2 regions of the Variovorax defluvii genome follow, and region 1 is predicted to be linked to the other one. Evidence: riboswitches for the same ligand, from Rfam matches in the RefSeq annotation. Region 1 holds a riboswitch; the other holds the start of a gene.
What was found. Region 1 has a riboswitch for thiamine pyrophosphate ahead of thiC (phosphomethylpyrimidine synthase ThiC). Riboswitches for the same ligand answer to the same signal wherever they lie in the genome.
Positions count from the first base shown of each region.

Region 2: linked by a shared signal. The riboswitch ahead of ABEA07_RS22195 (purine-cytosine permease family protein) and the one ahead of thiC (phosphomethylpyrimidine synthase ThiC) in region 1 are both predicted to bind thiamine pyrophosphate.

Region 1 is NZ_BAABGJ010000072.1:10,752-25,054, forward strand. It holds gene ABEA07_RS19515 (AraC family transcriptional regulator) at 1-173, shown strand, start outside; gene ABEA07_RS19520 (hypothetical protein) at 249-446, shown strand; gene ABEA07_RS19525 (HAD family hydrolase) at 456-1,148, opposite strand; gene thiC (phosphomethylpyrimidine synthase ThiC) at 1,189-3,072, opposite strand; TPP riboswitch at 3,153-3,260, opposite strand; gene ABEA07_RS19535 (rhodanese-like domain-containing protein) at 3,288-4,265, opposite strand; gene ABEA07_RS19540 (DUF3047 domain-containing protein) at 4,268-5,116, opposite strand; gene ABEA07_RS19545 (YchJ family protein) at 5,306-5,734, opposite strand; gene iaaH (indoleacetamide hydrolase) at 5,804-7,282, opposite strand; gene ABEA07_RS19555 (acyl-CoA dehydrogenase family protein) at 7,529-8,659, opposite strand; gene ABEA07_RS19560 (hypothetical protein) at 8,906-9,421, opposite strand; gene ABEA07_RS19565 (acetyl-CoA C-acyltransferase) at 9,525-10,709, opposite strand; gene aceK (bifunctional isocitrate dehydrogenase kinase/phosphatase) at 10,755-12,566, opposite strand; gene can (carbonate dehydratase) at 12,577-13,308, opposite strand; gene ABEA07_RS19580 (MerR family transcriptional regulator) at 13,366-13,761, opposite strand; gene ABEA07_RS19585 (MBL fold metallo-hydrolase) at 13,859-14,303, shown strand, end outside.
Region 2 is NZ_BAABGJ010000077.1:26,895-41,197, reverse strand. It holds gene ABEA07_RS22220 (thiamine phosphate synthase) at 1-757, opposite strand, end outside; gene ABEA07_RS22215 (thiazole synthase) at 794-1,603, opposite strand; gene thiS (sulfur carrier protein ThiS) at 1,627-1,824, opposite strand; gene ABEA07_RS22205 (FAD-dependent oxidoreductase) at 1,821-2,927, opposite strand; gene thiD (bifunctional hydroxymethylpyrimidine kinase/phosphomethylpyrimidine kinase) at 2,978-3,823, shown strand; gene ABEA07_RS22195 (purine-cytosine permease family protein) at 3,768-5,087, opposite strand; TPP riboswitch at 5,171-5,284, opposite strand; gene ilvD (dihydroxy-acid dehydratase) at 5,376-7,070, opposite strand; gene ABEA07_RS22185 (LysR family transcriptional regulator) at 7,169-8,131, shown strand; gene lgt (prolipoprotein diacylglyceryl transferase) at 8,131-8,964, shown strand; gene ABEA07_RS22175 (leucine-rich repeat domain-containing protein) at 9,024-10,577, opposite strand; gene ABEA07_RS22170 (GntR family transcriptional regulator) at 10,851-11,519, shown strand; gene ABEA07_RS22165 (malonyl-CoA decarboxylase) at 11,519-12,991, shown strand; gene ABEA07_RS22160 (Bug family tripartite tricarboxylate transporter substrate binding protein) at 13,073-14,065, shown strand; gene ABEA07_RS22155 (enoyl-CoA hydratase/isomerase family protein) at 14,079-14,303, shown strand, end outside.

The DNA of each region.
Region 1 (14,303 bases):
AACTGCGGCGCACCGCGCGGCCGATCAAGAACATCGCGCTGGGCGTGGGCTTCCGCAACGAGAAGAGCTTCTCGCGTGCGTTCCGGGCCTGGTCCGGGATGACCCCGGGGGCCTTCCGGCGCGCCGGGGCGAATGAGCCGGAGCCGGGGCTGGCGAACGCCGAGAAATTGTGAAAAAGTTTGCCAGTGTGGCCGCCTTGCGTCGTGCGCCGGCCGGAGAGGGCTGTTTCTGCCCCTAGGATCGCGGGCATGCAGATTCCCGACACCGACACCTCCGAATACGCGGCGCTGATCGAGTTCGCCGCCACCTCGGGCCGCTCACGGGTTCACCCCAGCATCGTCAAGAACGCCGACCAGCTCAGCGCGCACTTCCTGTCGGGCCGCGCGCAAGCCATGACGCAGGCGCTGGCCGCGGTGGCCAAGGCCGCCTTCCAGACGCGGGACTGATCGGGCCGATCACGCCGTCATGTCCGGCCAGGCCGCCAGCAGCGCGGGCAACTGCGCCATGTCGTTGAACACGTGGGCCACGCCGGCCGCGCGCAGCGCCTCCGGTCCGCTGTGGCCCAGGTCGCTCGGGCTGTAGCCGAACACCGTGGCGCCGGCCGCGACGCCGGCGGTGGCGCCGGTGACCGTGTCCTCCACCACCGCGCAACGGGCCGGGTCCACGCCCAGCGCCTCGGCCGCCGCCAGGTAGACGTCGGGCGCCGGCTTGGAGCGCGGCGTTTCATGGCCGCTGAAGATGCGGCCGTCGAAGGCGTCGAGCAGCCCCACCTTTTCCAGTTGCAGCCGCACCTTGTGCCGGTCGGCGCCCGAGGCGCAGGCGATGCGGCCATCCAGCGCGCGATGCAAGGTGCGCACGGCCAAGGGGGCGCCGGCGATCTCGACCAGGTCGCTGTCGAGCGCCGCGTTGCGCCGCTCGCGGAATGCGGCGAGCCACTCGGGGGTGAGGGTGAAGCCGGTCTTCGCATGGATCAGCGCGCCCTCGTCCCGCACCGCCTTGCCGATGAAAAGGCGCATCGCCTCCTGCGTGCTGAGTTGCCAGCCCAGCTCGCCGAGCATCTGGGCGAGCACGCGGTTGGTGATGGGTTCGGAGTCGACGAGCACGCCGTCGCAGTCGAAGAGGACGGCGTCGAAGGGGATGGAAGGCATCGGGCGATGCTACCAACCGCCCCCCAACCCCCGCTCGCGCTCAGCTGGATCGGATCGGGATGTACATCTCCCCGCCCGCCGCCTTGAACTCGGCCGACTTGCCGGCCATGCCGTCGGCCACGGCCTCGTCCTCGCCGAGCCCGCGCGAGGCCGCGTACTCCCGCACTTCCTGCGTGATCTTCATCGAGCAGAACTTCGGGCCGCACATGGAGCAGAAATGCGCCACCTTGCTGGCGTCCTTGGGCAGGGTCTCGTCGTGGAATTCGCGCGCGGTGTCCGGGTCCAGGCCCAGGTTGAACTGGTCCTGCCAGCGGAACTCGAAGCGCGCCTTGGACAGCGCGTCGTCACGCGCCCGCGCACCCGGGTGGCCCTTGGCGACGTCGGCCGCATGGGCCGCGATCTTGTAGGCGATGATGCCCTGCTTCACGTCCTCGCGGTCCGGCAGGCCCAGGTGTTCCTTGGGGGTGACGTAGCACAGCATCGCGGTGCCGGCCCAGCCGATCATGGCGGCGCCGATGGCGCTGGCGATGTGGTCGTAGCCCGGTGCGATGTCGATGGTCAGGGGACCCAGTGTGTAGAAGGGGGCCTCGTGGCAGTGCTTGAGCTGCTCGTCCATGTTGGCCTGGATCATGTGCATGGGCACATGGCCGGGGCCTTCGATCATGGTCTGCACGTCGTGCTTCCATGCGATCTGGGTGAGCTCGCCCAGGGTGCGCAACTCGGCGAACTGGGCTTCGTCGTTGGCGTCGGCGGCGCAGCCGGGGCGCAGCCCGTCGCCGAGCGAGAAGCTCACGTCGTAGGCCTTCATGATCTCGCAGATGTCCTCGAAGTGCGTGTAGAGAAAGCTCTCCTTGTGGTGAGCGATGCACCACTTGGCCATGATCGAGCCGCCGCGCGAGACGATGCCGGTGCGGCGGTCAGCCGTGAGGTGGATGAAGGGCAGGCGCAGCCCCGCATGGATGGTGAAGTAGTCCACGCCCTGCTCGGCCTGCTCGATCAGCGTGTCGCGGTAGATCTCCCAGCTCAGGTCCTCGGCCACGCCGCCCACCTTCTCGAGTGCCTGATAGATGGGCACGGTGCCGATGGGCACCGGGCTGTTGCGCACGATCCAGTCGCGCGTGGTGTGGATGTTGCGGCCGGTGGAAAGATCCATCACGTTGTCGGCGCCCCAGCGGATCGCCCACACGAGTTTTTCCACTTCCTCCTCGATGCTGGAGGTGACGGCCGAGTTGCCGATGTTGGCGTTGATCTTCACCAGGAAGTTGCGGCCGATGGCCATCGGCTCGACTTCGGGGTGGTTGATGTTGGCGGGGATGATGGCGCGGCCGCGCGCCACTTCGTCGCGCACGAACTCGGGGGTGATGAGCCTGGGGATCTGCGCGCCCATCGGGTGGCCGGCCAGGCGCTTCTCGCGCGCAGCGTCGGCGAGGTACTCGGCCATCCATTCGCGCCGGCCGTTCTCGCGCAGGGCGACGTATTCCATCTCGGGCGTCACAATGCCGCGGCGCGCGTAGTGCATCTGGGTCACGTTGCGCCCGGCGATCGCACGGCGCGGCTGGCGCTGCAGGCCGGAAGCGGCTGCGCGAAGCTCGGCCAGCTTCTGCGCATCGCGGTCGGCGTGGGTGGCGCCGTCGTCCAGCATCTGGCGCATGCGGCCGATGTAGGCCTCGGTGTCGTTGCGCTCGGCGATCCAGGCGCCGCGCACGCTGGGCAGGCCGCGGCGGACGTCGATCTCGGCTGCGGGATCGGTGTAGGGGCCGGAGGTATCGTAGAGCGACACGACCTCGCCGTTGGTCAGGCGGACGTCGCGCACCGGCACCCGGACGTCGGGACGCCGGGGGCTGGCGATGCTGCTCTTGGTGGAAGCGGGAAAAGGCTCGCGGGTCAGCGTGAGCAGGGAGGCGAACTTGTCGACGGCATTCATGCGGGGCACTCCTTCAGGGTTGGACGGGTGCTCCGCAATCGCTCCAGGATCGGCGCGGCGGAAAATAGAACGTTCCGTGGCCGGGGAGTCGCAGCTCTTCTTACGCTGGCATGAACCAGATCAAGTTCGCGGGTTCGGCCCACCTGGCCATCTCAGCACGCGCCCTGCGTGCACCCCGGAGCGGGGTGGATTCTAGGCCGCGAGGGCGAAACGGATCAAGCGGCGTGCGCAGCAACGTCCGGCACGTCGCCTGAAAGAGGCGCCGGCGCCGAAGCCAGCGCATCGGCCGCCACCCAGGCCGCGATGCCGCCGGCGAGCACGCGCACGCGCGGCAGGCCAGCCTGCGTCAAGAGGCGCGCGGCGGCGATGGCCGTCTCGTCGTTCGGGCAGTCGCAGAACACCACCACTTCGCGCGCGGCGCGCAGTTCGTCCAGGCGCTCCGGCAACTGGCCGTAGCCGATGGCGACGGCACCGGGCAGCACGCGCGGATCGATGGCTCGCGTGTCCGCCGAACGCAGGTCGACCACCGTGAGGCGCCGGCTGGCCTCGAAGGCCTGGCGCAGCGCGCTCACATCGATGTGCTCGACGTCCTCGGCCTGCCGCTCGATGCGGCGCGTGCGGTACCGCCAGCCGACGAAGGCCGCCAGCAGCACCGCACCCACCAGGGTGGCCGTGAGGCCGACGCTGGACATCACGGCCAGCACGTCCTGGATGGCCGCGTGGAACAGCGCGCCCAACCCCATGAAGCCCAGCGACCAGATCAGCGCCGCCCCGGTCTCGTAGGTCAGGAAGCGCGTGTTCGACATGCCCAGCGCGCCCGCCATCGGCGGAGCCACCACCGACACGCCCGGCACGAACTTGGCCGCGATCAGCGACAGGCCGCCCCAGCGGCCGAGGATGGATTCGCTGCGCCGCACGCAGGTGTCGGCAGACAGCGAGATGCGGCACAGCAGGCGCATCACGCTGTAACCCCAGCGGCGCCCGGCCAGGAACCAGGCGCCGTCGCCGACGATGTTGCCCAACACGGCGGCCAGCAGCACCACGCCGAAGGACAACTGGCCACCGAAGGCCAGGCCACCGGCCACGACCAGGAAAGGCGCCGCCGGCACCGGCGCGCCCAGGCGCGTCGCCGCCGTGACCAGGAAGACCACGACGGCGCCTTGTGCGGAAAGAAGAGCAACGAGATCGTTCATCGCTATTCCCCTGTGCCGGCGCGTGCTGGGAGGGCGGCCGCGGCGCTGCGCGTGCTGGGGAAGCTGCGCAGGTCGATGTCGGAGAAATAGGCCAGGCCGCGGCCCTGCGTGTTGTCGGCATCGGCCGAGACCGCCACCGCGATCACGTCGGGCAGCGTGTCGCCGGCTTCGTCGCCGAAGGCACGGCGGTAGTCGGCCAGCAGGCTGCGCCGCTCGCCGAGCCAATGGCCGGCGGTGCCGGCCGCGCCGGCCGCGCCGGATTCCAGCACGACCATGCGGATACGGCGCGTGAAGGCATTGACCAACTGGGTGCCCTTGGCTTCCTTGCCGTCCCACACGTAGCACAGCGCCTCGGTGGGGACCTCCTCGCCGGTGGTGCGGCGTGCCAGCGAGATCTTGGTGCGCTCGCCGAAGGAGAGCCGATCGGCCGGGAAGTCGAAGAAGACGCACAGCTTGGCCGCGCCATCGTCGCCGGCACGGCTGCGCAGGTCGGCGTCCTGCACGAAGGTGTCGACGCGCCAGCGCCAGGCCAGGGTGGTGGAGGGGTTGAGCGGCACGCGGGTGGCGTGCACCAGGTTGCCGTAGGACCCGTCGGCTTCGACCTTGAGGACCTTCTTGCCGCCCTCCTGGACTACCTCGAAGCGGGTCGGCGTCTTGCCGGGCAGGGTGGCGAAGCGCCAGGGCTCGGGCGCCTGGGTGCCGCGCGCGGTGGAGAAAGGGGTGACGACCGCCTCATCCGCGCGGGCAGCGGAGGGTGCGGCGAGCCAGAGCGCGGCAGCGGCGATCGGCGCGGCCATCACCGCGGCGATCCAGCGGTGAATGGTCGGAGTGATCGTGTTGTGCGCTGCCATGGTGCCCTCTGTCGTAGTTTCTGTTTGAGTCTGCAGGGGAGTGTGAGGGCGAACACGCCGCCGATAAAGTAGCCGGAAGGAATCGGACTGTCTCCTTTTCGCGCACAATCTGCGCCCCACGCTATCGAAACCGTAGCGCGACGCTCCGCCTGCACGGGACGTTCGCGCTGCCAGGGCGGCCGGAACGAATCAGCGCAGATCGCCGTCGAGGTAGTACCAACGGAGGATGCCGCCCTCCCCCGCCTCGCGCACGAAGCGGCTGCGCTCGTGCAATCGCGTGGCCGCGCCGGAGCGGCCACGCTGGCGGGCGACGAACTCCACCTCGGCATGGTCCGCATCGACGGCGCGATGGGTGCGCACCTCCAGGCCCAGCCATCGGGTGCCTGCCTCGAAGTCCAGGCGCTCGGGCCGCTTCGACAGGTGCCACGTGGCCAGCAAGTAGTCGGCGCGCTCGCACACGAACGCGGTGTAGCGCGAGCGCATCAGGGATTCGGCATCGGGCGCGGGCGTGCGCCCGAAGTCGTCCAGGTAGCGGCCGCAGCAGGCGGCGTAGCCGAGCGCGGTGCCGCGGGGGTCGCGGCGGCCGCAGGGGCAGGGGTCCGAGGAGGGTCTGGGCATGGCGCCGCGCATTGTCCCCCTGCCTTGCCCCCCGCGCCGGCGGCGGGGGCGCCGAGCACCGCGGGATTCCTACTTCGCCGGCGCCGGCACGCGCCCGAGCACCTCCTCCACGGCCATTCCCACCGCCAGCAGGCGCCGGTCGCTGCCGGCCGGCCCATCCAGTTCCAGCCCCACCGGCAGGCCGCTGGTGGCCCCCAGCCCCGCGGGCAGTTGCAGCCCCGGAATGCCGGCGTTGCTGCCGGGATCGGTGTTCTGGATCAGCAGGCCGAAGTTCTCGATGCTGCTGGACTCCGGGGTGGCCGGCAGCGCCACGCGCGGCACGGTGGGGAAGACGAGCGCGTCGAGCCGATGCTTCCTGAAGGTCTCGGCGTACAGCTTCTGCAGTGCCGGCCGCGCCTTGCGCATGGCGTTCTCGTACCCCGGTTTGGCATCGACCACCCCCTTCTCCGCCGGCAGCTTGCGCGGCAGCACCAGGCCCTCGAAGGTGCCTTTGACGTCGGGGCTGGCGATGGCAGCCGCCACCTGGCGGATGTCGACGCCGGTGCGGTAGCGCGCGAGGTAGGCCGACAGGTCGTCGTGGATCTCGTAAAGGGCGACCGGGAAGCTCACCGCTGCATTGAGTTCGGACAACTGCGGCATGTCCACGTCGACCAGCGTGACGCCCGCGTCGCGCAGCCTGGCCAGCGCGGCCTCGGTGGCCGTGCGGGTGTCCTCGTCGAGATTGGCATAGAAGGCCTTCACCACGCCAAGGCGCACACGCCTCACGTTGGCCGCCACCACCGGCGCGCCGCCGGCGATGACCCGGTCCAGCAAGGCCAGGTCGGCCACCGAGAGCGCCATCGGCCCGGCGGTGTCGCGTGTGTGCGAGATCGGCACGATGCCCCGTTGCGAGTAGCGGCCCACGGTGGGACGCAGCGCCGTACAGCCGTTGAAGGCGCAGGGGATGCGCACCGAGCCGCCGGTGTCGGTGCCCAGGGCCGCCGGCGCCATGCGCGCCCCGAGGGCCGCACCGTTGCCGGAGGAAGACCCGCCGGCCACCCGGCTCGGGTCATAGGCATTGCGCACGCCCACCTCGGGTCCGCTCTGGAAGGCCGGGTTATAGCCGCTGACGCCGAAGGCCAGCTCGTGCATGTGGGTCTTGCCCAGCACCACGGCGCCGGCCGCGCGCAGCTTGGCCACCACCGGCGCGTCGGCGCTCGCCACGAAGCCCTTGAGTGCAGGCGTGCCGGCGCTCGCGGGCAGGCCCTGGACCTGGATGTTGTCCTTGATCACCACCGGCAGCCCGCCCAGGGGCTTGCAGGGCCCGCCGCGCCGGCGCGCCGCATCGGCCGCGCGCGCACCCTTCATCGCACCAGCCTCGTCCAGGGTGATGAAGGCATTGAGCTGCACCTTGGCCTTGGCCTGCGCGAGGTAGGCCGAGACCAGTTGCTCGCTGGTCAACGAGCCGGCACAGAGCCGCGCGGCGGCGTCCGTGGCGGTGAGCGTCGCGATGTCCAGCGGCGCAGCCTGCGCGAGCGCAGGCCGCGCCAGGACGGCCGCGCACAGCATGGACAGCGCTGCGCCCAGGGCGCGAGGGGCCGGGACCCGAAGAGAAAGGAACATGACGGACTCCTCCGTGAAGCGAAGCCCCCATGTTGCGCCCCCCGCCGGCGCCTGTCTGTCATCCGCCCTGGCGCCGGCTGCGAAGCCAGCCCGTTCGGGAGCACCCGCGGAACCGGCTTTGCCGGGCCGCTGGGTGCGCCCCCGGTGAGGGGGTTGGCGGACCACACGAAGTGGGGGAGCCGGGGGGAGAGCCTAGACCAGCGCGCGTTGGATCAGCAGCTTCTGGATGTCCGAGGTGCCCTCGTAGATCTGGCACACGCGCACGTCGCGGTAGATGCGCTCCAGCGGGAAGTCGTTGACGTAGCCGTAGCCGCCCAGCGTCTGGATAGCCGCGCTGCAGACCCGCTCGGCCATTTCGCTGGCGAAGAGCTTGGCCATGGCCGCTTCCTTCAGGCAGGGCCGGCCGGCATCGCGCAGACTGGCCGCGTGCCAGATCAGTTGGCGTGCGGCCTCCAGTTGCGTCGCGCAGTCGGCCAGGCGAAAGCCCACAGCCTGCTGTTCGAAGATGGGCTGCCCGAAGGCCTGGCGCTCCTTGGCATAAGCGACCGCCACCTCGAAGGCGCTGCGGGCCATGCCCACGCTCTGGGCCGCGATGCCGATGCGGCCGCCTTCCAGCGCGCCGAGCGCGATCTTGTAGCCCTCGCCTTCCTGGCCGATCAGGTTCCCGGCCGGGATGCGGCAGCCGTCGAAGTTGATCTGCGCGGTGTCGCTGGAATGCTGGCCGAGCTTGTCCTCCAGCCTGGCCACGGTGTAGCCGGGTGCGTCGGTCGGCACGACGAAGGCGCTCATGCCGCGCTTGCCCGCCCCCTTGTCGGTGACCGCGATGACGATCGCGACCTGCCCGTTCTTGCCGCTGGTGATGAACTGCTTGACGCCGTCGATCACCCAGCCGTCGCCTTCCTTGCGCGCGGTGGTGCGCAGCGACGATGCATCGCTGCCGGCCTGCGGCTCGGTCAGGCAGAAGGCGCCGAGCATCTGGCCCTGCGCCAGCGGCTGCAGCCATTTCTTCTTCTGCGCCGCATTGCCATAGCGCATGAGGATGGCATTGACGGGACAATTGGTGACGCTGATGGCGGTGCTGGTGCCGCCGTCGCCGGCCGCGATCTCCTCCAGCACCAGCGCCAAGCTGAGGTAGTCGAGGCCGGCGCCGCCGTCCTCCTCGGGCACGCAGATGCCGTAGGCGCCCAGTGCCGCGAGGCCGGCATGGGCCTCCTTGGGGAACAGGTGCTCGCGGTCCCAGCGCGGCGCGTGGGGCCACAGTTGCTCCTGTGCGAAAGCGCGCACCGCGTCGCGGATGGCTTCCTGGTCGGGTGTCAGCAGCATGGCAGTTCCTGGATGAGGCCTACTTCGAAGCGTCGAAACGGGCTTGGCTCGATGCGGCGCTGGCAACGGAGGCGGCGCAGAGAAGCGCGGCCAGTGCGCTGCGATGGAAGGCCGGATGCATGGCGGGCGTCTCCTGGAATGGATTAACACCGCATTCTAGGTAGCGCATGCGCCCGACATGAATCGGCAGTCCGGGCCAAGAAATGTCACCGACCCGCGTCGGCATTTGCAAAATTGTCAGGAGGTTCAGGCGGCCTGCAGCAAGGCGGCGGACCTCGCGAGGGCCCGCGCGCTGAGCTGCGCGCTGGTGCGCAACACCGTTTGCCAGTAGCGCTCTACGGCCTCGATGCCGCCGGCCTTCTCCTGCTGCTCGAAGGGCTGATAGAGCGTCCAGTCCTTGAGGCCGAGAAAGTGAGAACGAAAGACATCGCCATGGAAGGCGGCGGTTTCTTCCGCCGTGACGTCCCGCGTGATGGGGTCGCCTTGCGTCAACTGCGCTTCCAGGGCCGAGAGATAGGCGCTGGCCATGGCCTCGCGGATCTTGACGAGCTCGGTCTCGGTCAAGCGCAGTGCGGTCTCCTGCGACAGGCCGGGCACCGAGCCGCCGCGCAAGCCGGCATCGGCGCTGTCGACATCGCCCGCCGCCCAGCACGCGTAGTAGTAGCCGTGGTCGGCGAGGTAGCTGTAGAACGAAACGATGCGCCCCTTCGCCAGGAGGGCGCGAAGCTTGCGACACTGGACCTTCGAGATCGAAGACGGCATGAACACTCCGGCAAGGGTCGACTGCACATCGAATGACAGTGCCCCTTGCTCGCATCACCGCCATCGCTCGCTCTCGAATTGCACTTATCGTGCCTGCGCGGATTCAGACCAGTTCGAGCGCGACAGCGGTGCCTTCGCCGCCGCCGATGCACAGCGTGGCGACGCCGCGCTTCTTGCCCTTTTGCTGCAGCGCATGGATGAGAGTGACCATGATGCGCGCGCCGCTCGCGCCGATCGGGTGGCCCAGGGCGCAGGCGCCGCCGTGCACGTTGACCGCCGCATGCGGCACGTCGAGTTCGTGCATCAGCGCCATCGGCACCACGGCGAAGGCCTCGTTGACCTCCCACAGGTCCACGTCCTTCACGCCCCAGCCGGTCTTCTTGAAGAGCTTGGCCACGGCGCCGACCGGCGCGGTGGAGAACCACTCGGGCTGCTGCGCGTGGGTGGCATGGCCGAGGATGCGGGCGATCGGCCTGGCGCCGAGCCTTTTCGCGGTGCTCTCGGTCATCATGACCAGCGCCGCCGCGCCGTCGTTGATCGAGGAACTCGACGCGGCCGTGATGGTCCCGCCCTCCTTCTTGAAGGCCGGCTTGAGCGAGGGGATCTTGTCGAGCTTGACTTTGCCCGGGCCCTCGTCGATCTCGATCAGCGTCTCGCCGGCGCGGCCCTTGACGAGCACGGGTGCGATCTCGGCCTTGAAGGCGCCGGAGCTGGTGGCCGCCTTGGCGCGCTCCACGCTGGCGATGGCGAACTCGTCCTGTTGGGCGCGCGTGAACTGGTACTTGGCGGCGCAGTCCTCGCCGAAGGTGCCCATGCTGCGGCCAGGCTGGTACGCGTCTTCCAGGCCGTCGAGCATCATGTGGTCGAAGATGCGGTCGTGGCCCATGCGGTAGCCCCCGCGGCCCTTGAGCATGAGGTAGGGCGCGTTGGTCATGCTCTCCATGCCGCCCGCCACCATCACCTCGTGCGTGCCGGCCAGCAGCATGTCGTGCGCCATCATCGCGGCCTTCATGGCCGAGCCGCACATCTTGCTCAGGGTGACGGCGCCTGCGCTGTCGGGCAGCCCGCCCTTGTAGGCGGCCTGGCGCGCCGGGGCCTGGCCCTGGCCGGCCATCAGGCAGTTGCCGAACAGCACTTCGCCGACCGCCCCGGGCGCGATGCCTGCGCGCTCGACCGCTGCCTTGATGGCCACGCCGCCGAGGTCATGGGCTGCGAGGGAAGAGAAGTCGCCCTGGAAGCTCCCCATGGGGGTGCGGGCGGCGCCGACGATGACGATGGATTCGGACATGTGGATCTCCTTGGGGGGTCAGGTTGAGGTCGGGGTACGGTGGATTCAGAAATAGGTCTCGCGGCCGTCGTGACGGAAGCGCTGCGATTCGTCGTAGGGGAACACGTCGAGCATCTGGCCGGCCTGGATGCGCTGCTTGTGGCTTTGCCAGAAGCTGGCGTCGAGCAGGTCGGCATGGTGGGCCATGAAGGCTTTTCGCACCGCCTCGTTGCCCAGCAGAAAGGGGCCGAAGGTCTCGGGGAACACGTCCTTCGGGCCGACCGAATACCACGGCTCCCCGCTCATCTCGTCTTCTTCGTTGCGCGGCGGGGGCACGCGGCGGAAGTTGCATTCGGTGAGGTACTCGATCTCGTCGTAGTCGTAGAACACCACCTTGCCGCCGCGGGTGACGCCGAAGTTCTTCCAGAGCATGTCGCCGGGAAAGATGTTGGCCGCAACCATGTCCTTGATGGCATTGCCGTACTCGACCACCGCATGCTCGAGCTGCTTGCCGGCGCGCTGGGCATGCTCGGGGTGCTCCAACTGGTCGAAGGCCTCCTGCAGGTATATGTTCAGCGGGATCATCCGGCGCTCGATGTAGACGTGCTTGAGCACCACTTCCATTTCCCCGTTGCCGTCGCGGTCGCCGATCTCCAGCTGGCTGGGTGCGAACTTGCGGATCTCCTCGATCAGCTCCGGCTCGAAGCGGTCCATCGGGAAGCCGACCTTGCTGTACTCCAGCGTATCGGCCATGCGGCCGACGCGGTCGTGCTGCTTGACCAGCAGGTACTTGCTCTTGACCTGCTCGCGCGTGGTGTCCTTCTGAGGCGGGAAGAAGTCCTTGATCACCTTGAACACGTAGGGGAAGGAAGGCAGGTCGAACACCAGCATCACCATGCCCTTGATACCGGGCGCGATGCGGAACTTGTCGGTCGAGTAGTTCAGGTGGTAGAGGAAGTCGCGGTAGAAGAGCGTCTTGCCCTGCTTGGCCAGCCCCAGGGCGTTGTAGATCTCGGCCCGCGGCTTGCGCGGCATCAGCGAGCGCAGAAACTGCACGTAGGCCGATGGCACCTCCATGTCGACCATGAAGTAGGCCCGCGCGAAGCTGAACAGCATCTGCAGGTCTTCCTCGCCGAAGAGGGCGGCGTCGATGTAGAAGCGCCCGGCGCTGTCGTGCAGGACCGGCAGGGCCAGCGGCAGCTCGATGAAGCCGTTGATGATCTTTCCCACCACGTAGGCGCCCTTGTTCCGGTAGAACAACCCCGACAGCACCTGGAGCTGGAAGTTGGCCCGCAGCTTGACCTGGTGGAAGCGTCCGAGAATGGCGGCGGCCACGCGCTCCGCATCCCGCTGGATGTCGGCGAAGCGGCCCAGCAGCGCGTAATCCTCCAGCATCTGGCGCACCGTTGCGGCCAGCGTGTGCGGCTCGGGGTAGTAGGCGCGGTAGGTCGGCGCACCACGCGGCTCGAGGTACTCGGTGCTGATGGCGGGCCGCACGAAGATGAAGTCGTTCTGGAAGTAGGCCCGGTGCAGGATCTTGGTGGTCACCGAGTTGAAGAAGGTCTCGGCCAATTCGGGCTGGTGGTGGTCGACCAGGAGGCCGATGAAGTGCAGTTTGACCTGGTGCCACACGTCCATGGGCTGCTCGCCGGCCCTGAACTCCTTTTCCAGGCGCGCAACGGCCTCGCTCACGCGCAGGTCATAGAACTCGATGCGCTCCCGCTGCGCGCGCTGCTGGCCCGACCAGTCGGCCGTCTCGAACCGGTGCTTGGCCCGTGCCGACTCGGCGCGGAACAGACGGTAGTGGCGGTCGAAACCGTCGCGCATCGCCTTCGCGATGTCGTAGGCGAGGGGCGAGTCGAGGCGCTGCGGGAACATGTCCGCGCGCTCAGGCGGCCGGCTGTGCCTCGCCGGATCCGGCTTGCTGCTGGGCCTTCTGCTCCTCGGCCCGCTTGCTCCACTTGTGGCGGATGCGCTCCACGGCCGCTTCGTACAGGGCCTCCATGGGCTTGGAGCCGTCGAGTGTCATGCCCAGGTCCTGCAGCAGCCCGTCGTGCACGCCGAAGGCCCAGCCGTGGATGGCCACGGCCTGTCCGCGGCTCCAGGCGTCTTCCATGACAGTGCTGACCGCGACGTTGATCACCTGCTCCGTCACGTTGAGCTCGCATAGCGCATTGGCACGCAGCGCCTCCGGCAAGGCGTTGAGCATCACGCGGTGACGGTCGCGCACGTCCTGGATGTGGCGGATCCAGTTGTCGGCCAGCCCGATGCGCATGTTTTCCAGCGCGGCCTGGACGCCCCCGCAGCCGTAATGGCCCACCACCATGATGTGCTGGACCTTGAGGCGCTCGACCGCGAACTGGATCGCCGAAAGCGCATTGAGGTCGGAGTGCACGACGATGTTGGCAACGTTGCGGTGCACGAACACCTCGCCGGGCTCCAGCCCGGTGATCTGGTTGGCGGGCACGCGGCTGTCGGAACAGCCGATCCACATGTACTTGGGGGTCTGCTGCTTCACCAGGCTGGTGAAGAAGCCCGGCCGGTCGCGCTCCATCCGCGAGGACCAGGCGCGGTTGTGGGCAAAGAGGTCCTCCAGGTTGTCAGGCGTGTCATTTTCCATGGGTCTTCTTCCGGTTGAGTAGGGAAACGGGGAGTTCCGGGGCTTGCGAGCGCCTCGTCAGCGATTCTTCGGCCGGGTTGCTCGGGCGAGCGCCGTCCGCGCCTTCTTTTCCTGAGCGCGCACCTCGGCGATATTGACCTGCAACACCTCGAGCTGAGACTCGAGGCGCGCACGGTGGCCAGCCAGCACGCCGAGGAAGCGCTCCAGTTGCGGCACGGTGTCGCGCGGGCTGTCGTACATGTCGAGGATGTCCTTGATCTCGTTGAGTTTGAGGCCGAGACGCTTGGCGCGCAACGTGAGCGTCAGCCGCGCGCGGTCGCGCGCACTGTAGACCCGCTGCTGCCCGGCGCGCTCGGGCGCCAGCAGGCCCATGTCTTCATAAAAGCGGATGGCCCGGGTGGTCAGGTCGAATTCGCGGGCGAGCTCGCCGATGGAGAAAGTCTGCGTGGACATGGACGGGGCGGTCATTCCGGCGGCGACAGCGGATATTGCCACCGCTGCCTACAATGTGGGGTCTTTCACATGACGTTTACGTTAACGTCAATCGTACATGAACCTCCTCGAACGCGAACTCAACTACCCTCACGGCGACCATCTTCCGGCTCCGGGCGGTAGTTTCGAGGTCCTGCCGGGTGTGCGCTGGCTGCGCATGGCACTGCCCTTCGCGCTGGACCACATCAACCTCTGGCTGCTGCGTGACGAGATCGACGGCGTGGAGGGCTGGTCGGTGGTCGACTGCTGCATCGCGCACGACGCATCGCGCGCGCAGTGGGAGCAGATCTTCGACAAGGAGCTGCAGGGCCTGCCGATCCTGCGGGTGATCGTGACCCACATGCATCCGGACCACATCGGGCTGGCCGACTGGCTGTGCCGGCGCTGGAACGCCCCGTTGTGGATCAGCTCCACCGACTACCACGTGGCGCGCGTACTGACCATCAGCGGCGACACGCTCGCCGGCGGCGATGCGGCGGCGAACTTCTTTGCGACGCACGGCA
Region 2 (14,303 bases), on a different contig from region 1:
GGTAGCCGCGCATGAGCTGTGCGTAAGCGCCCAGGCGGGCCACGCCCTGCGGTGCGGTGGGCATCTTTTTCAGCGTGGTCGGAAAGACGGCGCCCATGGCGATGTAGCTCGGGCTCACCGCATCGGCGCGCACCATCTCCGCATAGCCATGGGTACTGACGCCGAGGCGGATGCCCGAGGCGCGGATCGCCTGCAACGCCTGCGGCGTCAGCGCGTCCAGGTCTTCCTGGCCGAGATGCAGGCCATAGGCCTTGGCCTCGATGGCGACGCGCCAGTGGTCGTTGATGAAAAGCAGCGCCCCGGTGCCGCGCACCGCATCCACCGCGGCGTTCACTTCGCGCTGGATGGCGTCGGCATCGGTGGACTTGAAGCGCAACTGCACCGTCGGCACGCCCGCGCGCGCCATGCGGCCGACCCAGGCCGCATCGGGCAGCACGGCGTAGAGGCCGAGCTTCTCGGGACAGGGCGGGAAGGCGTCCTGGCGTGCGCCCGGCGGAAACGGGCGCATGCCGAAATCGGCCGGATGCGCGGGCCAGGCCCCGGCATCGAAGCGGCCGGTGCGTTGCGTTTGCGCCTGCCACGCGTTGGCGAGGCATTCGGCATCGACGTCGATGAAGCCCAATGCCGCGCAGGCCGTCTTGGCGCCACGGTACACCGGGTCGTCGGCGGTGAAGGGGCCCGGGCTGTCCCCCGTCTCGCCGAAGCGCGCGGCGTGCGCGGCGAGGATGGCGCGGGCGATGTCGTTCTGGTCGTCCATGGCGTTCGTGCTCGGTTGGCTCATCGGCTCACTGGCTCACTGGCTGTTGGCGTGGTGCCAGAAGGGCGTGCCCAGCACCGGCGTGCTGGGCTGGGCGGCGTCCTGCGCGGCCATCGCGCCGGCCAGGCGTGCGCTGCGGCCGGCCTGCACTGCGTCGGCGAAGGCGCCGGCCATCGCGACCGGGTCCTGGGCCAGGGCCACGGCGGTATTGAGCAGCACGCCGTCGTAGCCCCACTCCATGACCTGGCAGGCATGCGAGGGCAGGCCCAGGCCGGCATCGACGAGCATGGGCACGTCGAGGCGCTCGCGCAGCACCTGCATCGCATAGGGGTTGACCGGCCCGCGGCCGGTGCCGATGGGCGCGGCCCAAGGCATGACGGCCTGGCAGCCCACGTCGACCAGGCGCTGGCACAGCACCAGGTCTTCGGTGCAGTAGGGCAGCACGTGGAAGCCGTCGCGCACGAGCTGCGAGGCGGCATCCACCAGGTTGAGCGTGTCGGGCTGCAAGGTGTAGTCGTCGCCGATCAGCTCCAGCTTGATCCAGGGCGTGTCGAAGAGCTCGCGTGCCATCTGCGCGGTGGCGATGGCCTCCTGCACGCTGTGGCAGCCGGCGGTGTTGGGCAGCACGGGCACACCGAGGCGGCGCAGCAGCTCCCAGAAGCCGTTGTCGCCGCCGTTGCCGGGCGTCGCCGTCTGGCGGCGCAGCGAGGCGGTGAGCATGGCGGGGCGGGCGCGCCGCACCGCGGCTTCCAGCACGTCGGGCGAGGGGTAGCGTGCGGTGCCCAGCAGCAGGCGGCTCTCAAAGGTCTGGCCGTAGAGCACCAGGGGATCGTTGGCGTTCGTCATGGTGGGTCGTCTCCGGTTGTCTTTCAACCACCCGTCACCGGGCGGATGACTTCGATGCGGTCGTCGGGCTTCAGCAGGTGCGTGGCGTGGTTGGAGCGCGGCACGAACTGGCGATTGACCGCGGCGGCATAGGGGGGCGCCGCCTCGATGAGGGCGATGGCATCGGCCAGCGTGGCGCCCTCGGGCAGGGTCTTGGGGCTGTCGTTGATCAGGACGTTCATGGATGGAGGTCTCCCATGCCGGGCGCCAGCGAGAAGCGCGGGGCCAAGTCGGAGCGGCCTTCGCGCAGCAACTCCAGCGCGACGTCGAGCATGGCCGGCGCGATCATGAAGCCGTGGCGGTACAGGCCGTTGATCTGGAGCACGCCGGGCCGCGGCTGGCGGAAGGCAGGCAGGTTGTCGGGCAGGGTGGGGCGGCAGTGGGCCGCGATCTCGAGGATGCGCGCCTCGGCAAAGCCGCTGTGCACGGCGTAGGCGGCGCTCAGCAGCTCCAGCGTGGAGCGCACGCTGGCCGGCGACATGTCCTCGGACTCGATCTCGGTGGCCCCGATCACGAACACCTGGCCCGGCTTGGGGGCGATGTAGAGGGGGTAGCGCGGATGCACGAGGCGGGTGGGTCGCGTGAGGGCCACCTCGGGCGCATGCACGCGGATCACCTCGCCGCGCACGCCGCGCAGCGCGTTCCATTGCGGGCGGGCGCCGAGGCCGCGGCAGTCGATCACGCGCTGGTCCGGTGCGGGCGAAGAAAAGTCGTCGAGGCTGCGCGGCGTGTTCCAGCGCAGCGCGACGTTCGGGAGGCCTTCCAGCGTGGCGCGCAGGGCCGCGAGCAGCGCGCGGTTGTCCAACTGGCCTTCGTCCGGCAGCAGCAGGCCCTGTGCGAAGCGCGTGCCCAGCGAAGGTTCGAGGGCCGCGATGCCGGCGGCATCCAGCGTCTTCATGGCGGGCAGCTCGGGCACCTGCTCGCCGGTGCGCGCGAGCACGCGGGCCAGCCGCGCGGCCTCGGCCGCATCCTGGCGATGCCACAGCACCAGCGTGCCTTCGCGCTGGAAGAACACGGGGCCGGCCAGCTCCGCGAGCAGGGCGGGCCAGCGGTCGAGTGCGTGGTGGCCCATGCGCACCACCGAGGGCGGGGCGACGGCCGACTCGGCCAGCGGCGCCAGCATGGCGGCCGCCACGCGTGCGGCCGCGCCATCGGCCTCCGGGCCGCCGGCATCGAAGAGTTCGACGCGGCAGCCGCTTCGGGCGAGCGACACCGCCAGCAGCCGGCCCATGAGGCCGGCGCCGAGAATGGCGGCCGAGCGGAAAGGCATCTCTGGCGCGCTCATCGTCGGGCCCTCCGGCAGGGGGCGGTGCGGCGTGGCCGATAATTTTCCGCATGACCCTCGCATCTTTCCGTTACGCCCGCGTGCTCTCGATCGCCGGTTCCGACAGCGGCGGCGGCGCCGGCATCCAGGCCGATCTCAAGACCTTCCAGGCGCTCGGCTGCTACGGCATGACGGCCATCACCGCGCTGACGGCGCAGAACACCCTGGGCGTGTCCGGCATCCACGGCGTGCCGCCGGATTTCCTGAAGGCGCAGATCCGCGCGGTGGTGGAGGACATCGGCGTCGACGCGGTCAAGCTGGGCATGCTGCATGCGCCCGAGGTGGTGGAGGTGGTGGCCTGGGCCATCGACCACTACCGGCTGCCGAACGTGGTGCTCGACCCGGTGATGGTCGCGACCAGCGGCGACCGCCTGATCGCGAAGGAGACGGTGCAGGTGCTGGTGCGCGAGCTGTTTCCGCGCGCCGTCGTCGTCACGCCCAACCTCGACGAGGCGGCCTTGCTGATCGGCCGCCCGATCGATGGGGTCGATGCGTTGGACGATGCGGCCAGCGAGCTGCTCGCGCTGGGCGCACGCGCCGTGCTGCTCAAGGGCGGCCACTTGCCGGGCGATGACGTGGTGGACCTGCTGGCCGAGGCCGATGGCGAGCGCCTGCGGCTGTCCTCCCGGCGCATCGCGAGCCGCAACCTGCACGGCACGGGCTGCACCTTGTCCTCGGCCATCGCCTCGCACCTGGCGCTGGGCTACGCCTTGCCCGAGGCGGTGGAGCGCGCGCGCGGCTATGTCGTGGCCGCGATGGCGGCCGGTGCGGACGTGCAGGTGGGTGCGGGCCATGGTCCCCTCAACCACGGCTTTGCGCCAGTGCCGATGGTCCGCCTGCCGCGGACTGGCGCGTGAACCAGGCCAGCACGAATGTGAAGGCCAGCGTGGGCAGGGCCGAGCCAAGCTGAGGCGCCCACCTCGCACAGCCGTGGTAGACGGCGATGCCGGCGATCCAGATCAGCGCCGCGCCCAGGCCCACCCGGCGCGTGCCGGTCGAGGCCGGTGCCTCGCCGGTGCCCAGTCGCCCGAGGATCACGCCGTAGAGCGGCACGAAGACCGAGCTCAGCAGCAGCAGGAAGGGCTCCAGCGTGTGCATGGGCAGCACCAGCGCGAAGGCGATGCACAACACCGCGAGCGCGAGGCCCCAGCGCCTGACGCTCCAGCGCGGCTTCAGGCTGTGCGACGAGACGGCGCCGGAGTACACGTCGCCGTAGGCGTTGTCCAGTTCGTCGATGAGGATGAGGCCCAGTGCCACCAGACCGCCCTGCGCCAGCAGCAGGGCCGTGACCAGGTTGCTGCCGGGCTCGGCCGCGCTGGCGACCATCACGCCCAGCCCATAGCACCAGATGTTGGCGAGTGCGTAGCCCAGCCAGGTGCCGCTGAAGGCGCCGCCCAGCCCGCCGGTGCTGCGCTTGCCATGGCGCGCGTAATCGGCGACCAGGGGCAGCCAGGAGACGGGCATGGCGATCACCAGGTCGAGTGCGCTGAACAGGCCCATGCTGCCGTTGCCGGGGCGCGACCAGAAGGCGTCCAGGCCCTTGGCCTGCAACTGCCCGGCAAACTGCCAGGTGAGCCACAGCAGCGAGAGCACCACCAGCGGCAGGCCGAAACGGCTGACGAAGCGCCGCACCAGCTTGACCATGGAGCCGGCCAGCAGCGCCAGCAGCACCGCGCCCCACAGCAGGGTGGTGAAAAAGCCGCCCATGGGCCCGTCCAGCGACCAGCCGAAGGCCTGCTTGCCGATGGCCTGCGTGCCCTCGCGCATGATCACCAGCTCGAAGGTGGTCCAGCCGATCAGCTGCACGATGTTGAGGATGACCGGCAGGCGCGCGAAGGCGCTGCCGTAGGTGGCATGCATGAGGCCTGCACTGGCCAGGCCGCTCTCGCAGCCCAGGCGCGCGGTCCAGGCCAGAAGGCCGGCGCCGACGCAGGAGCCCAGCACGATCGCGATGACCGCGTCGCGGGTGCCCACCGCGGGCACCAGGTAGGCGCCGATCTGCATCACCAGCAGCCCGACGCCGAGGCTGAACCACAGCGACAGGTGGTCATGCCAATGGAAGACGCGGCTGCCCGCGGCGAGCGGCGTCAGCGCCTCGTTGTTGTCAGTCGTGGTTGCCATCCATTTGCTCCAATGCAAAGTGTTTGGCAGGTGGGCGAGGCCACGGCATCAGGACCGCCACGCGAGAAGAGAAAAAGACGTGGCGGCCGCCGGACCAGCTTCCCTGCGCGAGGATTACCTCAGTCAGGTTCAAAGGGACTCTCTCAGCCGGCCTGCCACACGAGATGTGTCGCGGGTCGGCACCCCTAGCGGTTTGCTTCAGTCGGTCTGGCGAAGCAGGTCGGATTGTAGGCTCTGCTGCGCCCGGCCCGGAAAGGGGGCCCCGCGACGATGCGCGGCGCCCAGGCCTCAGAAGTTGTCCAGCACCGCCCCCGAGCTCGCACTCGACGCATTGAAGGCGAACTTCGCCTGCACCCCCCGCGTATAGCGCGGTGCCGGCGCCTTCCACCCCGCACGGCGCTTCTCGATCTCGGCCTCGGGCACGTTGAGCTCCAGCTTGAGTTGGTGCGCGTCGATGGTGATCGAGTCGCCCTCGTTGACGAAGGCGATGGTGCCGCCGGCCGCCGCTTCCGGCGCCACGTGGCCGACCACCATACCCCAGGTGCCGCCGGAGAAGCGGCCGTCGGTGATCAGGCCCACGCTTTCGCCCAGGCCGGCACCGATCAGCGCGCCGGTGGGGGCCAGCATCTCGGGCATGCCGGGGCCGCCCTTGGGGCCGAGGTAGCGCAGCACCATCACGTCGCCGGCCTTGATCCTGCCGTCGAGGATGGCCTGCAGGGCCGACTGCTCGTCGTCGAAGACACGCGCCGGGCCGGTGATGACGGGGTTCTTCAGGCCGGTGATCTTCGCCACCGCGCCCTCGGGCGACAGGTTGCCCTTGAGAATGGCCAGGTGGCCTTCGGCATACATCGGGTTGCTGATCGGGCGGATCACGTCCTGGTCGGCGCGCGGCTGGTCCGGCACGTCTTTCAGCACCTCGGCGACGGTCTGGCCGGTGATGGTGATGCAATCGCCGTGCAGCAAGCCCGCGTTGAGCAGCACTTTCATCACCTGCGGGATGCCGCCTGCCTTGTGCAGGTCGACCGCGAGGTACTTGCCGCTGGGCTTGAGGTCGCAGATCACCGGCACCTTCTTGCGCATGCGCTCGAAGTCGTCGATGGTCCACTCCACCCCGGCCGCGTGGGCGATGGCCAGGAAGTGCAGCACCGCATTCGTCGAGCCGCCGGTGGCCATGATCACCGCCACCGCGTTCTCGATCGCCTTCCTGGTGACGATGTCGCGCGGCTTCAGGTCTTTCTTGATCGCCTCGATCAGCACCTTGGCCGATTCCCTGGCCGAGTTCTCCTTCTCGTCGTGCGGGTTGGCCATGGTGGAGGAGTAGGGCAGCGACATGCCCAGCGCCTCGAAGGCCGAGCTCATGGTGTTGGCGGTGTACATGCCGCCGCAGGAGCCGGTGCCGGGGATGGCGCGCTTCTCGATTTCCTTGAGGTCCTCGTCGCTCATGTTGCCGGCGGCGTTCTGGCCCACGGCCTCGAAGACGCTCACGATGTTCAGATCCTGGCCCTTGTAGTGGCCCGGCAGGATGGTGCCGCCGTACACGTAGATGGCCGGCACGTTGGCGCGCAGCATGCCCATCATGCCGCCGGGCATGTTCTTGTCGCAGCCGCCGACGACCAGCACGCCGTCCATCCACTGGCCGCCGACGCAGGTCTCGATGCAGTCGGAGATGACTTCGCGGCTGACCAGCGAGTACTTCATGCCCTCGGTGCCCATGGCCATGCCGTCCGAGATGGTGGGCGTGCCGAAGACCTGCGCGTTGCCGCCCGCTTCCTCGATGCCGGCGATGGCGGCATCGGCCAGCCTCTGCAGGCCGGAGTTGCAGGGGGTGATGGTGCTGTGGCCGTTGGCCACGCCGACCATCGGCTTCTTGAAGTCCGCTTCCTCGTAGCCCATGGCGTAGAACATGGAGCGGTTCGGGGCGCGCGACTTGCCCTCGACGATGTTGGCGCTGCGGCGGTTGATCTGGATCGGTTTGGTGTCCATCGTGTCTCTGCTCGTGGGGAAAACGGGAGCGCCAAGTATCGGACGATTGACTGATTGCTTCCAATCCGATTTTCATGGCCGATTGATATGCTCGGCGAATGAAAGAGATCGAGCTGCGTGCGTGGCGCCAATTCCTCGCGGTGGCGGAGGAACTGCATTTCGGGCGCGCGGCGCAGCGCCTGCACATGACGCAGCCACCCGTCACGCAGGCCATCGCGCAATTGGAAAGGAACTTGGGCGTGGTGCTCTTCGACCGCACGCGGCGCCGCGTTGCACTCACGCCGGCCGGCGAGGCGCTGCTCCCGGAGGTGCGCGAGCTGCTGTCACGCGCGCAGGCGCTGCCCGTGCGGGCACGCGCGGCGGCGGCGGGGGAGGTGGGCCGGGTGCGGCTCGCCTTCGTGTCCACCATCGGCTTCGAATGCTTGCCGGCCTGGGTGCGCGCGTTTCGCACGCAGTGCCCGGAGGTCGCGCTCGAGCTGGTGGAGGCCACCGGCGACGTGCAGTTGGAGGCCTTCGCCCGCGACGAGATCGATGCCGGGCTGATGCTGCATTCGCCCGGCTTCGCGCCGCCCGGCCTGGAGCAAATGCCGGTGGCGCAGGAGCCTCTGGTCCTGGCGCTGCCGGCACGGCACCGGCTGGCGCGGATCGCGCAGCCGGTGCTGGCCGAGGTGCTGGACGAGCCGCTGGTCATCTTCCCGCGCCGCATCGTGCCCTCGCTGCACGACGCCATCTTCGGGCTCTACCATGCGGCCGGCCGCGCGCCGCGGGTGTCGCAGGAAGCGATCCAGATGCAGACCATCGTCAACCTGGTCTGGGGCGGGCTGGGGGTGGCCTGGGTGCCCGAGAGCGTCACCCAGTTCCGGCGCAGTGGCGTGGTCTACCGCGCGGCGGCCGAATTCGCACCGGCCGCCCGCCGCCGCCGGCCGGCGCTCCCGGGCTGCGAGACCAGCCTGGTCTGGCCCGCCGGCACCGGCAATGCGGCGATCGCCCGCTTCGTGCAATTCATCCGGTCGCAAGGGGATGTCACGGCCGGACGAAGTGCCGTTGGCACAATAGCCTGATGCTCATGTACCCGCAGATCAACCCGGTTGCCTTGCAACTGGGGCCGGTCGCCATCCACTGGTACGGCCTGACCTATCTGGCCGCCTTCGCGCTGTTCTACTTCCTCGGCATGCGCCGCCTGCGGCACGAGCCCTTCCGCTCCATCACCGGCCCGGGCGCATGGACCCGCAAGGACGTGGAAGACATCCTCTTCCTCGGTGTGATGGGCGTGATCGTCGGCGGTCGGCTGGGCTACTGCCTCTTCTACAAACCCGGCTACTACCTCGCCCATCCGCTGGAGATCTTCTTCATCTGGCAGGGCGGCATGAGCTTCCACGGCGGCCTGCTCGGGGTGATCGCTTCGATGGCCTGGTTCGCCCGCAGCCGTTCGAGGCCCTTCTGGCAGGTGATGGACTTCGTCGCCCCCTGCGTGCCCACCGGCCTGGCGGCGGGCCGCGTCGGCAACTTCATCAACGGCGAGCTGTGGGGGCGCTTCAGCAGCCCCGATCTGCCCTGGGGCATGGTGTTCCCGCAGAGCGGCTCGATGCTGCCGCGGCACCCTTCGCAGGTCTATCAGTTCCTGCTCGAAGGGCTGCTGCTGTTCGTCATCCTGTGGCTCTACGCGCGCAAGGACCGGCGCGAGCGGCGCGTGTCCGCGGTGTTCCTGATCGGCTACGGCGTGATGCGCTTCACCGCGGAGTTCTTCCGCGAGCCCGATGACTTCCTGGGGCTGCTGGCGCTCAACATGAGCATGGGGCAGTGGCTGTGCGTGCCGATGATCGCGTTCGGGATCTGGCTCTACGCCAGCGCGCCCGCTGCGCGGCCCGCATATGGAGTGAGCCGGCCGGGCTGAATGCGCGACGGTGGGCGAGGCTGAATCGTCCACTGCCTTCGCGCCACCTTGCGGACGGCTCAGTGCATGTTGTCGTCCGGCTTCTCGTGGGGCGGTCGTCCTCTCTGAATCCGGTCCCGTGCTTTCAGGCCCTCTTCGTGGGCACTCTTGTTGAGAAGTGGCAAGGTCATCAACATCGCTTCTTCGCCGTTCATCCGGATGGCGAACTGGGCTGCATAGGCGGCGACATCCGACGGAACGGCGCCTGATCCGACGCCTCGCAGGCCGGCCAGGAGTGCCCTCATGTTTCCTCCTATGAGTGCGGCCTTGTCCTCGTGATCGCGCTCCATGCGTTTCCGGAAGTTCGCCGAAACCTGCGTCACGAGGGCCGCGTAATTGGGGTGCTTCGCAGGGAAATGCGCCTGCAACATTTCAGCGAGCTTATCCAGGTGAGGGTTGGACAGGCTTTGCAGCGTGTTGTTGGCCTGAATGGCGCCGACCAAGGGTTTGTAGCACTCGTCTCTTAGATATGGCAGCGTCACGCAAGTGAGAATCTCGTTTTTCTCGAATACGGAGGCCAGTGCGTGGATGCACTGATCGTCCATATTGCACTGATCGAGATCGAGTGTCTGCAATTTCGGGTGAGCGGCGAGAGACAGCAGCACCGGCGCCGCAGGTGCAAACAGAAAGTTCCTTGCAAGATCGAGGTCACAAAGGCTTTCCAGGCTCAAGAGCTGCGCCAGCCCCGGAGCTTCTGAATTCAGGCCTCGGCCAAGGCTCGGCCAACAGCCACGGAGCGAAAGGTGGGTCAGTGTGCTCTTGTCCTGCAAAGCGATGTGAAGCTGTGAGCAGTCTTCGTCGAGCAGCGGAATATTGTATAAACAGAGATTTTGAATCGTCGACTGCTTCGCCAGGAATGCGAAATAGGGTTCGATTGTCTTGCACGACTTGAATCCCAGCGTGGCAATCGTGGTCTGCTTCGTCAGTGCTTCCGCGATAGACACATGCTGCTCGGGAGAGCCGTCGAGTGAAATAAGATGTAGCTCGGTCAGTTGCGAGGCAAGCAGGATCTTCTCAAGAACCGGAAGGGCATCCTTCATGTGCCCGAAGTACAGGCTTTTCAGCGGCAGTCGTGCACAAGGCCCAAGGTCGGGTGTGAGATCGAAGGCGCACGAATGGATGTCCACGGACTGCAACGCAGGCATCCGACTCAAGATCTCGAACAACATGTGGATTTCATCTTTGCCGCGGAATTGCTGTTGCACCAGGCAAAATTTGCTGATCGGATTGCGGCCCAGCGTGATTGTGAGTGCGTCGAGCAAGGTGTTTAGCGCAATCGACAGATTGCCGTTGGCGCTCTTGAAATTGATGTCAAGCAATTCAATTTGGGGAAGAACGTCGATCAGCACCGTTGTCTCCCCATGGAACATGCATTCGACGAAGAACGCATTCAGCTCGACTGCCTGCGGGGTGCGCTGGGGATTTTGGAAGAATTTATTGATCAATGCACTGAAGGCCCTGGATCTGTGCGTCGAGGGAGTCTTGAGCGTCAGCGGTAGGTTTTCTATCCAATTGCTGGAGTTTGATGAAACTGGCGGAAATTTGGTGAAGTCGCGCTGGCCCAGAGGATTCATGAGAAGCTTTCCTGCATTTGCTAAGACATCCAGGCAAGTGCATGGACCAAGGTAGGTGACGCCCTGCTTTGCGTAGTTCCGGTCCTGGGCGGCTGAAGGTTCAAGCGAGCCGGCAAGTGCAGGCAACAGATGACCGTCGCTTCGGGCGCTCGCGTCGGCATCCTCGAAAGGCAGGAAACCTGCAGCGGTCCTGCCGCGTTCCAGAAGTGGAGAGCGCCATAATTACGAGTAATTACCAGTAATCACGGTGCGTGGACCTGCTACAACAGCGCCATGCGCGTGGTCCACAACTCCCTGCACGACGAGGTCGCTGCCACATTGCGTGAGGCGATCTTCTCCGGCACCCTGGCCCCCGGCAGCTTCGTCGACGAGGCGGCGTTGTGCGAGCGCCTTTCGATCTCGCGCACCCCGTTGCGCGAGGCGCTCAAGGTGCTGACGGCGGAGGGCCTGCTGCGCCACGAGCCGCGCCGCGGCTGCTTCGTGGCCGAGGTCACGCAGAAGGACCTGGACGAGATCTTCCCAGTGATCGCGCTGCTCGAAGGCCGCTGTGCCTGGGAGGCCGCCCGCAACGCCAGCGACGCCGAACTCGACGCGCTGGAAGCCCTGCACGACAAGCTGGCGCGCCATGCGCGCGCGAAGCGCATCAACGAGTACTACACCACCAACTACGCCATTCACGAAGCGATCATCATGCTCGCGGACAACCGCTGGCTGGCGCAGGTGATCGGTGACCTGCGCAAGATCCTCAAGCTCGCGCGCCTGCAGCAGCTGCATGCGCCGGGCCGGCTGGAGCAGAGCCTGTCGGAGCACCTCGCGGTGTTCGCCGCGCTCAAGGCACGCGACAGCGACGGTGCCGAGGCCGCGATGCGCACCCACCTGAACCGCCAGCGCGAGGCCCTGCGGGCCGTGGCGCTGCAACAGAAAGCGAAGCTGATTTCATGATGACCAACGCCTCCGACTGGATCACGCGCAAGGTCTCGCGCCTGCGTCCATCCGGCGACGCCGGGGCCGGCCAATCCGAAGGTGAGGGCGCCAAGGCGCCGAAGGCCACCAGGGCGGCCGTCGCCCCCCGTCCTGTCGCGGAGCGCCTGGAGGCCACGCTGCGCCGCCACGGCGAGGCGCTGGCGCCGCGCGCCCTGCGCCGGGCACTGGCCGACCTGCAGGCGGTGATCGATCCGCGCATCAGCGAGGTCGAAGCCGGCCGCCGCGCCCGCGAGGTGGTCCAGTGGTACGCAGGCCGCGAACTCGACGAGCGCCGCGACGTGTGGCTGCTGATGAGCGAGCGCTTCGCGCCCGATGTCGGCAAGGTCAGCAGCGCGCGCGACCGCCACCAGGCCGCCATGGGCACACCCGAGGAAGCCCAGGCCGAAGTGCACTTGCGCCGCGCCCTGGTGTCGCCGCGCGCGCGCCTTTTGCAGCGCTTCGCCATCGACCCCGACGGCATGCGCTTCCTGGTCGACCTGCGGGCCGAGCTGCTGCCGTACCTCAAGAGCGACCGCCGCCTGCTGCCGCTGGACGCCGAGCTGGAGCACCTGTTTTCCACCTGGTTCGACGTCGCCTTCCTGGACCTGCGGCGCATCAGCTGGGATTCGCCGGCCTCGCTGATCGAGAAGCTGATCCAGTACGAGGCGGTGCACGACATCAAGAGCTGGGCCGACGTGAAGAACCGGCTGGACAGCGACCGCCGCTGCTATGGCTTCTTCCACCCGCGCCTGCCCAACACGCCGCTGATCTTCGTGGAGGTCGCGCTGGTGGATCGCATCAGCGACGGGATCGTGCCGCTGTTGGACGAGGCGGCCGCGCCGGTCAAGGCCGACCGGGCCACCACCGCCATCTTCTACTCGATCAGCAACACGCAGAACGGGCTGCGGGGCGTGAGCTTCGGCGATTCGCTGATCAAGCGGGTGGTCGAGACGCTGCAGGAGGAGCTGCCGCGGCTCAAGGTCTTCGCCACGCTGTCGCCGATCCCGGGCTTTCGCGGCTGGCTCGGCAAGCAGGCCGAGGCGCTGCTGCAGCGCCTGGACGAAAAGCGCCAAGCCGAGCTGGGCCGTGCCATCGGCTCGCTGCCGCCCACCGCCGAGCGCCTGCTGGCCGCGGCGGAGGAGGGCGCCTCGCTCGATGCCAAATCGCCGGTGCGGCAGTTCCTGATGAATGCCGCGGCCGAGTACCTGGGCCGCGCCACGGCCGACGGCAAGCCCGTGGACCCTGTCGCGCGCTTCCACCTGGGCAACGGCGCGCGGGTCGAGCGGCTCAATTGGGCCGGCGACCCCTCGCCCAAGGGCGTGAAGCAGTCCTACGGGATGATGGTGAACTACCTCTACGATCTCAAGCGTATCGACAAGCATCGCGCCCTGCTGGCGCAGGGCAAGGTGGCGGTGTCGGGCGATGTGGACGATCTTTTTCTCAAGGGTTGACGTACCCTGACCCTCGAGGGGCCTTTTTCCTGCGCGCCGTGGGCCCCGGCGCCTTCGACCACAAGCACAGGAGACAGACAGATGAATTCAAGCTTCCAGCGGCGCGACGTGCTGCGTCTGGCCGCGGCCGGTACCGCGGCCGCCGTGCTCGGCGTTCCGGCACGCGCGCAGTCGGGCTGGCCGACCAAGCCGGTGACGCTGATCGTGCCCTTCCCGGCCGGCGGCGGCACCGACGCCTTCGCCCGCCCGCTCGCGGCCCAGTTCGCCAAGGTGGCGGGTCAGTCGCTGGTGATCGACAACCGCGGCGGCGCCGGCGGCACCCTGGGCGCGAGCATCGCGGCCAAGGCGCAGCCGGATGGCTACACCCTCTTCATGGGCGCGGTGCACCATGCGATCGCGCCCTCGGTCTACCCCAAGCTCGAATACGACATCGAGAAAGACTTCGTCCCCCTGATGCTGCTGGCCAGCGTGCCGCAGGTGGTGGTGGTCAATCCCAGGCGCGTCAGCGCGGCCACGCTCAAGGAGTTCGTCTCCGAGGTCAAGCGCAACCCGGGCAAGCTGAACTACGCCTCGGCGGGTGCCGGCACCTCGCACCACCTGGCCGGCGAGCTGTTCAAGCTCCAGACCAGCACCTTCATCACCCACATTCCCTACCGCGGCGCGGGCCCGGCGCTGTCGGACCTGATCGCGGGCAACGTGGACTGCATGTTCGACGGACTGGGTTCCTCGGCCCAGCACATCAAGGCCGGCCGCATCAAGGCCCTGATGGTCGCGGGCAACAAGCGCAACCCCGCGCTGCCCGACGTGCCCAGCGCCACCGAGGTCGGACTGCCGGACTACACCGTCACCACCTGGTACGGCCTGTGGGCGCCCAAGGGCACGCCGGCCGATGCGCAGGCGAAGATCGTGGAAGACATGCGCAAGGCCCTGGCCACCGACGAGCTCAAGACGATCTGGGCCGGCAACGGTGCCGAGATCCCCAACCTCACCATGGCGGCCTATGGTGGCTTCGTCAGTTCCGAGGTCAAGCGCTGGGCTTCGGTGGTGAAGGCGTCGGGGGCCAAGATCGAATGATCCCCCTCGATTCATGACGGCCGGCCTCGTCAGGCTGGAGTGCGAAGGGGCGATCGCCTTCGTCACCCTCTGCCATCCGGGCCGGCTCAATGCCATGTCGCGTGCCATGTGGCGCCAGTTGCGCGCGGCGGTCGAGACCGGCATCGCCTCCGATCCGGCGCTGCGCTGCGTGCTGGTGCGCGGGGAGGGCGGGCAGTTCTGCGCCGGTGGCGACATCTCCGAGTACCCGGGCTTTCGC